DNA from 4 places in the Lysinibacillus sp. EB106-09-02-XG168 genome. Region 2 is predicted to be linked to each of the others. Evidence: riboswitches for the same ligand, from Rfam matches in the RefSeq annotation. Region 2 holds a riboswitch; each other region holds the start of a gene.
What was found. A riboswitch is a leader RNA that binds a small molecule or an ion and turns the genes downstream of it on or off. The one in region 2 is predicted to bind cobalamin.

Region 1 (3,213 bases), 1.4 Mb from region 2:
TGTCCTTTATTTGAACATTTACTTCATGTAATATGCGTTCATTAGAAATGGAGAATGATATTTGTTTCGCTTCTAATGTCATATATTTTTAATCTCCTTCACCGAAAGAATAATTGTTACGACGTAGCAGCCAAATGAAAAATGGACCTCCACAAAAAGCCGTGATAATTCCTATCGGCATTTCCTCAGGGGCAATTAATATTCGAGCAAGTGCATCTGCCCAAACTAAAAAGATCCCCCCTAATAATGCGCTAATCGGTATGACATACTTATGATTTGAACCTACAATTAGCCGTACAATATGTGGAATGATTAAACCAACAAATCCAATTGAGCCACTTACAGCAACTAGCACACCCGTTAATAATGATACTAATAAAATAAGCTGTATTCGAAATTGTTGTAAGTTAACCCCTAATGTAACTGCTGCTTCTTCTCCAAGAAGTAATAAATTTAAGCTGCGATAGTTGAGCCATAACAAGGCAAATACTACAAAAAAAATGACTGCCGGAATTACAAGAATACTCCATTTCGCACCTGCTAGGCTTCCTAGCATCCAAAACATGACTGCCTTCATTCCCCCCTCTTGCTTCGACAGCATTAAGATAAAATTTGAAATAGCAGATAAAATAAATGACACCGCCATCCCTGAAAGTAAAAGTCGAAAGACGGACACTCTACCGCCAATATGTGATAAGAAAAAAACTAACCCCATTGCTGTGAGAGAGCCTAAAAAAGCTGATACGGAAAGAGCATAAACGCCCAGAAATGAAAAGGCACCTAAAATGATGACAGCTGTGGCACCAACCGTCGCTCCAGAAGAAATCCCTAAAATATATGGTTCTGCAATTGAATTACGAACGAGTGCCTGAATAGCTGCTCCTGCAATTGCCAAGCCTGCTCCGACGATAGCAGCGAGTAATACACGAGGAGCCCTTATTTGCCAAATGATAATTTCCTGTGAACGACTCCAATCTTGTTCGATTGAGCTTTGTATAATAGGAATTTTAGAAAGGATAACCTTCCATACATAAAGTGGTGTAACGGAAACCGATCCAACCATAATTGCAATAGTCATTGAAATTATAAGTACTAGAAGAAGGGTCATTGAAAGTAACATAAATTTTCTATTCATCTGTTTATTAACTCCTAATCACTAAACATTAATTTCATCTAGACGTAACTGTAGCTGATACTTTGCTAACATTTACAGTACGAAGATAAATGAAAGAAAAAAGGGTATTCCATGCAAATGCGCATGGAAATACCCTAGAATCAATTATGCCTGGCATAATTGCGTCTTTCAGCGTGTGTTTGGACACCTCTAAAAGAGATTAAACAAAGTTAGATTTACTCCTACTATTGTCCGTAATCGCTTTCATCCTCGTGGGCATTACAGGAATAACTAAATGGCAGGTCTCCTGGCTTCGAATCAATGTACCTATGATTGCCTTCCCATTCTAAAACAGTGGCTAAATCATCATAGAACTCCTCGTTACAGTTGCGGGACAGCGTCGGATTTGCACCGATTTCCCTTTTAAGTGACACATTGTACAAGATGTCACACCATTAGTATCGAATGATTTAAAATTATGACAATTCTATCATATATTTCAATAGTTAGTCTATACTATCAATCATTTATCAAGTCACGAAACACCTTTACGTTAACTAAAAGAAATAATCAAGTTGACACAAAAACTTTATTTTTTTACACTATTATTATCAACTTTACTTTTTAGGGGTGAAATAATGACAACCGTTGCGGAACATACACATCAAAAATTAAGAACAGTAGATATTGCATACATTGGACTATTTTCAACATTAATGATGATAGGAGCTAATATTACGTCCATTGTACCTTTCATGGTTGTTGGCGGAGTACCGATCACATTGCAAACATTTTTTGCTATTTTAGCGGGACTTATTCTCGGTAGTAGAAAAGGGGCTCTCGCTTGTACTGTTTATATGTGCATCGGTTTAGCAGGCGCACCTGTATTTGCACGATTCAGCGGAGGCTTTGGACAAATTTTAAGTCCTACATTTGGTTTCATTGTCACTTTTATATTAGCTGCATTTGTCGCAGGGCTTATTGTAGAGCGCAGTGGAACGAAGAAAAGCTATGTAGTTGCTGCATTAGTTGCAACTGCAATTAATTATTTACTAGGGACAAATTGGATGTATTTTGCCTATAAGCTATGGGCTAGTGCGCCTGATGCTTTCAATTATAAAATAGCATGGCTTTGGATGATGCCCCCTTTGCCAAAGGATATTATTTTAGCTATATTCGCGGGTATTTTTGCATACCGTCTTCAAAAAGTTTTAAAAATAATCCCAATTAAATAAAGAGATAAAAAAACTGTCCAAAAGTATATAGCGTACTTAATTGGACAGTTTTTGGTTCATCACCAAAAGTTGTGGATGACTTTTGTTAAAACGTATACTATGCAAATAGTTGATTGTAGTGGAGACTGGGCGACTCCTCGGGGATCTGCAATAGTGGAACGAAGGCATGTTTTAACTGCGCGAAAGCGAAGCGGCAGCGGCAAATGTTTTAACTGCGCGAAAGCGAAGCGGCAGCGGCAAAGCACCCAGTCGGAACGAAATCAACCACACGTTTTGGTGCTGATCCCAGTTTTTTATTTTTAAACGTATTTTTTCATCCAGTTTAAGAAGTTATCAATAACTACATCTAGGAATTTGATAGTACCCTCATCTGTTAAATTGCCTTCAGCATCAAATTTAGTGTGTACTGCACCAATATAAACATCATTGCCACTAAGTAAAGGTGAATTTACTCCAGGTGAGAATAAAATATCTCTTAAGTGTAATTGTGCTTTAACAGTCCCTAAGTTACCCATAGATGCGCCCATCATGAATGATGGCTTGCCAATCATTACTTTATCAACGCGAGATAACCAATCGATGGCGTTAACCATAACACCTGGCACTGTACCATTATATTCTGGAGTCAGCCAAAGAACTGCATCCGCCTCTTTTACTTTTGCTTTAAAATTTAATACTGTTTGCGGTGCTTCATTTTCGATATCTTGGTTATACATTGGTAAGTCATTTAAGCTTAATACTTCAAGATCCAATTTCTCCGCATAACGCTTTTGAATAAATTTCGCTAACTGCAGATTATAAGATTCTTTACGGATACTACCTACGATTGCTACTACTTTCACAATATTTCCTCCTAAATGTGCA
Region 2 (3,213 bases):
TCATAGACTAATCCTGCCATCCCATAAACACCGGCATCACCGCTAGAAATAACCGATACGATACTTCCAGCCTCTGCTTGACGTACCGCTTCCTGTGCACGTGAAACTTCCTCTGTCATACCAGTACTAATAATCGACTTTGCACTAACTAAATCTTGAATAAGCTCAACATAGGTTTTATAACCAATAATCATATGACTTTGTTGTAGTGCCTCTACAGCACGAGTCGTAATATGTTTAAAGTCTCCAGGGCCAAAGCCAACTACGAAAATCTTACCTTTTTGCGCCATTTTGTTACCCCTCTTTCACTTTTTCAATACCTTTAATGGCTGTTGTTTGTGCTGTACGCTGTAAAGATCCTTCACGTAAAGTAAAGACATGCTCATTATGTAAAGATTCATGATTTAAATCTTGTACGAGTGCCTTCGCATGCTCTGTTGTCGGCACACGGTACCAATTTCCTTGAGGATATGCAATGACAACACAAGCATCCTTACACCTACCATTACAGCGAGTCCTTGTCGTATGTATTTCCTTATCAAGTTCCAGTACTTGTATTTCATCACGAATTGCCTGAGTAATGTCCTCAGCATCTTTTTTCATACAGCTACTACCATTGCAAATAAAAAGATGTGTTTTCATTCCCTCTAAATTCCAAGTTGTCATCGTTTTTCTCCCCTCATTTGCTTTTAGGAAAAAGAAAAACCTTTACTCTAGACGAAGAGTAAAGGTTTAGTAGAAGCCAAATAAAAACGAATATATACAGGTACTCGCTCTCGCTTCAACTTCTCCCTCCGAAAAGTTTGCATGCATCATCACATAAGCAGGTTTCCTGACTTAAGCTTCCTTTTACTTTCGCGCCTTCCTAGTTCTCACTAGTGGCATCCGCGATTTCATCAGCTATTACAGTAGCGGGGGCTGTATCGGATTCTCACCGATTTCCCTATTATCTTGAAAATATTCAAGCACTTATGGATGTTTTATATGAAATTATTATTTTTTATAAAATTAAAAACTGTTTCTATCATAGCTTATTTTTTTAAAATTTCAATATTTCTTTCTAAATTTGTGACATTTTCAGTAATTTTTTAATGAAAAATATGACATTCCTTTTCTGTTTATCTGAATTTTCGACATAGACACTCAATTAAAAATTTTTACTTGAAAAGTATAGCATTTATATGGAAAATTATGTTACACTTTGGCATGAAATCACAATTTCATCTTTTTTCGGTGTGAATTGTTCATCAATTCGCTTAAAAGGGAAGCCGGTTTAATTCCGGCGCGGTCCCGCCACTGTAATAGGGAGTTTTATAGATTATGCCACTGTCCAAGGGATGGGAAGGCCTATAAAACGTTGAGCTAAAGCCAGGAGACCTGCCGAAAAATATGTGATCGTTTGAACCTACGAGGATAGGTGTGCGGCTGAGCAAATTAGAATTTTATTTGCATTTTTAGCTATGCACTTTTCCACAATTGGAGAAGTGCTTTTTTGTTTTCGCATCGCATACTAATTCGAACTATTTTAATGTGAGGAGGAGAGGTTTTGAAATTCTCAGGTTGGAAGCTTAGTTATTTCTTATTAGCATTTTTATTCGTGCCAGATCGTGCATTTGCGATGCACATTATGGAGGGCTATTTGCCAATTGAATGGGCGATTTTTTGGTGGGTCTTATCCATTCCATTTATTATTTTAGGATTACGTTCTATTCGTAAAACCATTGATGAAAATCCTGAAACAAAAATGATTTTAGGTCTATCGGGTGCCTTTGCCTTTGTGCTATCAGCTTTAAAAATCCCTTCTGTAACAGGAAGTTGTTCACATCCGACAGGAGTTGGCCTTGGAACAGTTCTTTTTGGACCATTAGTGATGAGTGTTATCGGGACAATCGTATTATTATTTCAATCTCTACTTTTAGCACACGGCGGGCTGACAACTTTAGGTGCTAATGCCTTTTCTATGGCAATTGCTGGTCCTATTATTGCTTATTACGTTTTCCATGGCTCTCAAAAAATGGGACTATCTTTTTCCATCGCCGTCTTTTTAGCAGCAATGCTTGGTGACTTAGGTACATATATTGTCACTTCTGTACAATTAGCTCTTGCCTTCCCTTCTGAGGTTGGAGGCTTTATGGCTTCATTCACAAAGTTTGCTAGCATTTTTGCGTTCACGCAAATTCCTCTTGCTGTTAGTGAAGGTATTTTAACAGTGATCGTTATGAATTTCTTGAAAAAATACAATGTGAGTGAATTAAAAGCTTTACGCGTTTTCTCGGCAAAGGAGGCTCACTAACATGAAAAAAAATTTACTGCTATTAGCAATTGTTGTGTTGTTAGCAATCATACCCCTCTTCATTCAAAAAGGCGCAGATTTTGAAGGTGCTGATGGCGAAGCGGAGGCAGCAATTGGTGAAATAGATGCTAACTACGAGCCTTGGTTTGAAAGCTTATGGGAGCCACCAAGTGGTGAAATAGAAAGCTTATTATTCGCACTCCAAGCTGCTATTGGCGCCGGATTTATTGGCTATTTCATCGGCTTAATGCGCGGTAAACATAAAGAGGGTTAAGCGATGTTACTCATTGATAAGTATGCTTATATGAATAAACTAGCGTCTGTTCATCCGCTAGAAAAAATGACGTTTTCCCTTGGACTGCTTTTATTGTCGCTTATCATGAGAGATGAACGAATCTCACTCATTACTTTTATTGTGATGAGTGCTTTTATCATTTTAGGTGCGAAAATCCCAGCTAAATATTACGCAAAATTACTATTGCTACCCGGATTTTTTTTACTTTCGAGTCTAGCATCCATTTTAATTTCTATAGCGCCATCAACAAGCACGCTTCCTCCAATTATTTGGTCATTTTCTATTCATCATTGGAAAATATTTATTGGCAGTGCGAGCTTAGTGACAGCGCAACAACTTTTTTTCATCGTCCTTGGCAGTATAAGCTGTTTGTATTTTTTAATTCTTACGACATCAGTCCAGTCTATTTGTTATGTCCTGCGACAGTGGCGACTCCCTACCCTATTCGTAGAGCTAGTAGAACTAACGTATCGATTTATTTTTATCTTTTTAGATAGTATGCAAAAAATTCATCTTGCTCAGCAGGCTCGTCTAGGGTACAGCTCTCCTATGCAATGGCTTCGCTCGGTCTCTATACTGATTGCTGCTTTATTTGTCGAGATGTTCCAACGCAGTCGTGAGCTAA
Region 3 (3,213 bases), 880 kb from region 2:
CTCATTCCATTTATGACTGTCGTAGCCACGTTTATCAAAATACGCACCAGTATGCCAATCCGAGCCTTCAAATAATGGGTAGGCTCCTTTTTCACATGCTAAATTGTTAGAAGCGCGAATCGTTAAATACGCAATTTCCTCATAAAGCTTGTCTGCAAATTCTACAGCTTCCTCAGACTCCCATTGAATTTCTTTCAAAGCTAATAAATGATGCCAGCCAAATGTTCCAAGTCCAATGCCACGGTAGCGTAAGTTCGTACGCTCTGCTTGTTTTACTGGAATTGTATTTAAGGCAATAACATTATCTAACATACGTACTTGAACCGGGATTAATCGTTCTAAAACACCAGCCGGTACAGCTCTACCTAGATTAATAGATGATAGGTTACATACAACGAAATCGCCAGGCTTGCGACGTGTTACGATGACATCATCTTCTAGAGTGATAGACTCGAATTCAGTTGCCGACATATTTTGGAAAATTTCCGTGCACAGGTTCGAGCTATAAATCATTCCCTCATGCTTATTCGGATTCATGCGATTTACTTCATCTCGATAGAACATAAACGGCACACCTGTTTCAAGCTGCGAGCGCATAATACGCTTCATAATATCAATCGCTGGCACGACTTCACGACTTAATAATGGATTCGCAATACATTCTGCATATTTAGCACGGAAAGTGCCATCACCCTTTTTCTCATCGTAGAAATCTTCTAGTGAAAAGCCCATAACTTCTCTTACTTCATGTGGGTCAAATAAATGCCATTCCCCGCGCTCTTCAACCGTTTCCATAAATATATCCGGTAAGCATAGCCCTGTGAAAATATCATGGGCACGCAGACGTTCATCCCCATTGTTTAAGCGTAAATCTAAAAACGTAAAGACGTCTTTGTGCCAAACATCTAAATAGACAGCAATAGCTCCTTGTCGCTGACCTAGCTGATCGACTGAAACCGCCGTATTGTTAAGCTGTTTAATCCATGGTAAAACACCACTAGATGCACCTTTAAAGCCTTTGATTGATGAGCCACGGCTACGAATTTTACCCATATAAACACCAATACCACCGCCGTACTTCGATAATGTAGCGACATCTGTATTCGTGTCATAAATACTTTGTAAACTATCATCTACTGTATCGATAAAGCAACTAGATAGCTGTCCATGTGTTTTACCTGCATTTGATAATGTAGGTGTTGCCACAGTCATATATAAATTACTCATTGCCCAGTAAGATTCACGTACTTTTTCTAAACGATTTTCAGTTTCATCTTGCATCAGGGTCATCGCAATGACCATCCATCGTTCCTGTGGTAGCTCCACTGGTGTTTTCGTGTAATCGCGAACAACATAGCGGTCCATTAATGTTTTTAAGCCAATATACGTAAACAATTCATCTCGACTTGATTCTAAATAGGAAGCGAGTTCTTGAAGATCCTGCTCACTATATTTTGTTGTTAAACATTCATGATACAAACCAGCTTCTGTATAGCGTGCTAATTGTTCCGGGAAACCTTTATAAACATCTTGCACTGAAACGCCACGGCGCATTGCAAATTGATCATACAATTTTTCTAAATAAATTTGAGCAGCGACAAATGTCCAGAATGGCTCCTCCTCATCAATTAGGCTAAGCGTTTGTAAAATCATCGCATCCGCCCATGCTTCAAATGTTGCATTGTCGTTTTTTCGTAGCCATCGATCCGATAATCTTACAAAACTTTCGAGTTCATCCTCCGTATAACTTTTCTTGAGCTTAGCAATTTGCTGTTCGATTTGAATTGTCATGTATACATTCTCTCCCTTTCTTTCTCCAGCAACACAAAAAGCGATCACGCAACATTTATCGGTTACGTAATCGCAGTAAAATCGGAAATGGAAATGAAGGACATGCACACTAAGAAGTGGACAAATCTCTCGCCTCCACTTCTCAATCCCCGAAGAATGTGTTGCTGTCTTGAACAAATCGGCAGGTCTCCTGGCTCATGCTTCCTCCAAATGATGGCCTTCCCGTTCTTTACAGTGGCCTATTCATCATTTGTCAGCACTTACAGTTGCGGGGACAGCTTCGGCCTAAGATGACTCTTTTCCGAATTCCCTTTTAAACCATATTTGGTACCGCTCGTCCAAAATACTATATATTGTGTTTTAACTCCTAAACAAATCTAACATATAGTGTTTATAGTTGCAATAGGCGTTTTGCCCCTTGAATTTTTCAAAGTGTTATTTTTTCTCGAAGCAAGCCCGATTACAATGCAGTTTTACGTAGTTTTTCAAAATTTCTAGGAAAATATTTTTGTACTTGCTGCTCTTTTTCTGGATCTATTCCTAGCAAAACTACTGCACATGGACCAGCCGTTTTCTCAACATCTAATGAACTTTTGACCTGTTGCTCACCAAAAAGTCGGTTAAACTCTGCTTGTAGACCTTTTGATCCTACTGGCCATACTTGCTGTACGATTCCCTCTTTCCACGCTTGAAAAATAGATTCAAGCTGTGCGACATCTTCAGGCTGTGCAAGGATTTCATTGCCTACAAGCGGCATGCCATATGTGTACCAACATAGCTGCTCATACTTATACTTAGTTGCTGTACGTTTCTGCTGCTCTCCAAGCATCGTTATTGACAAACCTGATTGTAAAGTTGGCATATTAGTCTCTGAACTACCGTCTATTTGCGGACAAAAAAGACCAGCCTCATCAAAAACCTGCTGAATGCCTACAACATAACGAGACCATGCAGCATCCCCTGAAAAATTGGCAAGTAAAATATGCCTTGGTAAAGCATTTGCAGCAAGTTGCTCTAAAAATGTAACACGTGCAGTAAAGTATGCCGTAAGCTGATCTGGAGCAGACACAACATCTTGTAGCTTTTCGCCAATTGCAGCGGCATTATCGGTTGTCGCAATGAGCTCACCTATTTTTATTGCATTTCTCAATGTACTCGACCTTCCTTACGCACAAACACCTTCGACAGAACTGGCATCGCCACCGCAACGATCACTAGATTAATGAGTGTTGCCACTGGAAGACTAGTCAATGACGTCCAGTAAAATGCCGGACTAATAATAAAGTAAAATGGTATAGGTGCCACGACACCATTTAAAATAAGTGCCACAGGCCATTTCCAGAAATGCATTTCTTTTTTATGCATAACCCCAAAGATCCATACAACGATAAACATTTCCACAGCAATAATTATATGTAGTGG
Region 4 (3,213 bases), 750 kb from region 2:
CAACGACTCATTGAAAAACATTTATTCGAGCGCGATCATCATGGGCTGTTAACTGGTTTTCCAATAACAGATATTCGCTTCACACTCTTAACGGGACGCGCACATAATAAGCATACTGAAGGTGGCGATTTCCGTGAAGCAACATTCCGTGCATTACGGCAAGGGCTCGAACAAGCAGAAAATGTATTACTAGAGCCATACTACCGCTTTAAACTTAAAGCTTCTAGTGATTTCATCGGCCGCATGATGACCGACATTCAGCAAGCTGCGGGTACATTTGACGCACCAATCATAACTGAACATGATGCGATTGTAACCGGCCGGGCCCCTGTCTCAACATTTATGAGCTACAGTACTACCTTTGCCGCCTACACCAATGGGAAGGGCGTAATTTCCCTACAATTTGATGGCTACGATATATGTCACAATACAGAAGAAATTATCGCTCAAATCTGCTACGATAAGAACGCCGATCCCGACTATACATCCTCTAGTATTTTTTGCGCAAAAGGCAAGGGCTACTCCGTTCCATGGCACGAAGCACAAGCAGCAATGCATTGTATTGACTAAATTCATAAAAACAGGACATGATTTGTTAGATCCATGTCCTGTTTTCTTATGTTTCGTGGAGAGTTACTATGCTTTTTGGGTTATCTTGCTTCGCGTGGGTATTCCCTTTCCTTTCGCGGGTATTCGACCTGCTTCCGCAGGTATTCCCCTTCCTTTCGCGGGTATTTGCCTTCTCTCCGCGGGTAATCTTGCTTCGCGCGGGTATCTACCTATACGGACAACTCCATTCTATTAACTTGCAAGGAATATATCTTTCTCCTAAAGGCATTGAAATTCATCCCGCACATATTTAATTTACTAAGCTTGTATCGTTTTCTGACCCTGTCTATAAATAGGATATGAAGATTCCACCACAACGTAGCTATGGGAATGTGAAAAATCCATTAAAACCTTGCCAGGTCGACTTTTCAAAAGTTGTAAATTATCAATCAGTTCAAGCAATAGTTCATGACCATTTCCACGTGGGTGCCAATTTAAATGATGATCATTTAGTTCCTTCACAGCTTTTAGAAATTGAAGATACTCTCGCTCTATAAAATTGATCAGTTGTTTATTTTTATAAACTACTCGTGATAAATCTTCTAAATATACCTCATAAAAGCGCATCACTATCGAGCACAATAAATCATTGACCCGAGCAGCACTTAGTATTGGCTTAGGTGCTTGGGAAAGTCGCTCTAAATTTGGTTTTGCACGAGTCGAATCGATACGTGTAATTAAATGATAATGTTCGCCATTCACATCGTACACAATTGGATTTGTCGGCATATACATCATAAAATCATTTGTTTTTGTTTTAAGTTGGTCCGTAATATTCGCTTTTGCAAAAAGGTGGCCATTAAAACTTTCATTTTGAATCCAAATAATATCTTTGTTATATAAAATTTGTTCAAACAATCGTTCATTACTAATAAGATTGCTAGCTAATAATTGATCGACAAGGGATTCTACAACCATTCTTGTTGTAGCTTTCTTGGCAAGTTCAGTGCGTGGCTGCTTACAAATTTTCATTTCTACATATTGCGATTCCTGTGCTGTACTTACATGAATATTCGTCATCATTGCATCCTCTTTTCGTACATATTTTTCAAAACGGAAGTCTTCTTATACATAAAAAAAGGATTTCCTAAAACTAGAGGAAATCCTTCATTCTATCGTTTTCATTCATCACTTAATGTCAAATTATACCCAAGCATAAAAGAATCGCCTTGAAAGCGATTACCTTCTTTTATTTTGGGCATTTGACGTACGGTGACGAACAGAGCATTCTGTTTTGTCAACATGCCACCTCCTATTCCTCGTAGGGTTATGGTGTGTACTCATAATAGGCAGGTATCCTGACTCATGATCATCGCTACTTTTCCCCTTCCCGTCGCTAAACAGTGGTATACGAAAAGTCGCTCACATTTACAGTTGCGGGACAGTGTCGGATTTGCACCGACTTCCCTTTTAAGTAAATTGCACGCAATTTACACCTATTACTCCACGCTATTCAGTTGTAAAATTAGCCGTTTTAAAGATGTCGGAAACTGTAGAGTAAATATTCCTAACTGACTATCAAACTAAATTGTAATGTGTAGTTTACCTACTGTCAAGAAATTGAAAAACTGCAAATAAAAAAAGAGGGTGTTACCCCTCTAAATATTATAAAGAATCCTTATTCTTTTTATAATATTGATACATCATATCAACAAGTAGGTTCTGTAAATTTTCTCTGTTCTCTTCTACTTCCTTTATTTCTTCTTCTGTCGTAGCCACATTGTAAATAATTTCACCACGACTTACCCCATTTCTAGCTTTAATGTCGCCAACCTGATATATCTTTTTACTCACCACTGGCATTTCCACTAATCGAATGAAACTTTTAACGGTACGACCTGTTTCATTTTTAATCTCTCTCGCTAAGCTTTTAGCAACCATATTTAGTTTAGTTGAATTATCATATTGGTTAGGCGACTTATATTCAGCAGTATTAACTTCGCTTTTTTCTTCGTAAGTATAATCACATTTCCAATACGCCTTATCCTCCATTGCTATCACCTCTTACAACATTATTCGAGGTAAGACGGATATTACCTTTTAATATGTTCAAATAAATACAAAGTTCTTATTAGATTTTCCCCTGTCTTTTTAACATTTCATAAAATAATCTAGCAGCCTTGTCTATATTTAATTCTCCAATTCTAAAGTATGTGTAACCATCATTTTCAACTTTAACTACTTTTGAATTAGGAGGTGCAAATTTTAACGATGCTTCAATAAATTTCTTTTCAGAGTCAGTTAACTCAGCTTTATCGATTTCTGTTTCACGATAATTTTTATTTCTCATTAACATCCCTCATTCACTAAGTCTATGTTAATAAAGTTAAAGCAGTTTTTGCTAACCTTTTAACGTTTAACTCACCACATGTATAATAGATTGTCCCATCATCCATTTTGACTTTTCTCATGACTTGATTTCTTTTTATAGCCTCCTTCTCTAAAATATCTAATATTTTTTCGTTCGTTCATTCATCCATCCTTTCTTTATAGTTTTAAAAGTATCTAATCTATACTTATTTTCTTATGAATAAATTAAGTAAAAAACGAAAGAATAATTACCATTTTATGTATTATTTGTTTTTTATATGTACTTTTAAATCT

Region 1: another riboswitch for cobalamin. It lies ahead of AC3WSO_RS21835 (FecCD family ABC transporter permease); the one in region 2 lies ahead of AC3WSO_RS15345 (energy-coupling factor ABC transporter permease).
Region 3: another riboswitch for cobalamin. It lies ahead of AC3WSO_RS10880 (ribonucleoside-diphosphate reductase subunit alpha); the one in region 2 lies ahead of AC3WSO_RS15345 (energy-coupling factor ABC transporter permease).
Region 4: another riboswitch for cobalamin. It lies ahead of AC3WSO_RS11655 (hypothetical protein); the one in region 2 lies ahead of AC3WSO_RS15345 (energy-coupling factor ABC transporter permease).

What each region holds. Positions count from the first base shown of each region.
Region 1 covers NZ_JBYTDN010000003.1:4,312,866-4,316,078, forward strand. Annotated here, with positions in the region: gene AC3WSO_RS21830 (heme ABC transporter ATP-binding protein) at 1-82, opposite strand, end outside; gene AC3WSO_RS21835 (FecCD family ABC transporter permease) at 89-1,135, opposite strand; cobalamin riboswitch at 1,395-1,586, opposite strand; gene AC3WSO_RS21840 (biotin transporter BioY) at 1,753-2,349, shown strand; gene AC3WSO_RS21845 (NADPH-dependent FMN reductase) at 2,649-3,191, opposite strand.
Region 2 covers NZ_JBYTDN010000003.1:2,951,518-2,954,730, forward strand. Annotated here, with positions in the region: gene cobJ (precorrin-3B C(17)-methyltransferase) at 1-290, opposite strand, end outside; gene AC3WSO_RS15340 ((2Fe-2S) ferredoxin domain-containing protein) at 295-666, opposite strand; cobalamin riboswitch at 805-988, opposite strand; cobalamin riboswitch at 1,215-1,399, shown strand; gene AC3WSO_RS15345 (energy-coupling factor ABC transporter permease) at 1,547-2,293, shown strand; gene AC3WSO_RS15350 (energy-coupling factor ABC transporter substrate-binding protein) at 2,295-2,567, shown strand; gene cbiQ (cobalt ECF transporter T component CbiQ) at 2,571-3,213, shown strand, end outside.
Region 3 covers NZ_JBYTDN010000003.1:2,069,441-2,072,653, reverse strand. Annotated here, with positions in the region: gene AC3WSO_RS10880 (ribonucleoside-diphosphate reductase subunit alpha) at 1-1,791, opposite strand, end outside; cobalamin riboswitch at 1,954-2,141, opposite strand; gene AC3WSO_RS10875 (hypothetical protein) at 2,252-2,941, opposite strand; gene AC3WSO_RS10870 (ECF transporter S component) at 2,938-3,213, opposite strand, start outside.
Region 4 covers NZ_JBYTDN010000003.1:2,198,017-2,201,229, reverse strand. Annotated here, with positions in the region: gene AC3WSO_RS11660 (GTP-binding protein) at 1-570, shown strand, start outside; gene AC3WSO_RS11655 (hypothetical protein) at 868-1,632, opposite strand; cobalamin riboswitch at 1,881-2,064, opposite strand; gene AC3WSO_RS11650 (hypothetical protein) at 2,215-2,601, opposite strand; gene AC3WSO_RS11645 (hypothetical protein) at 2,681-2,899, opposite strand.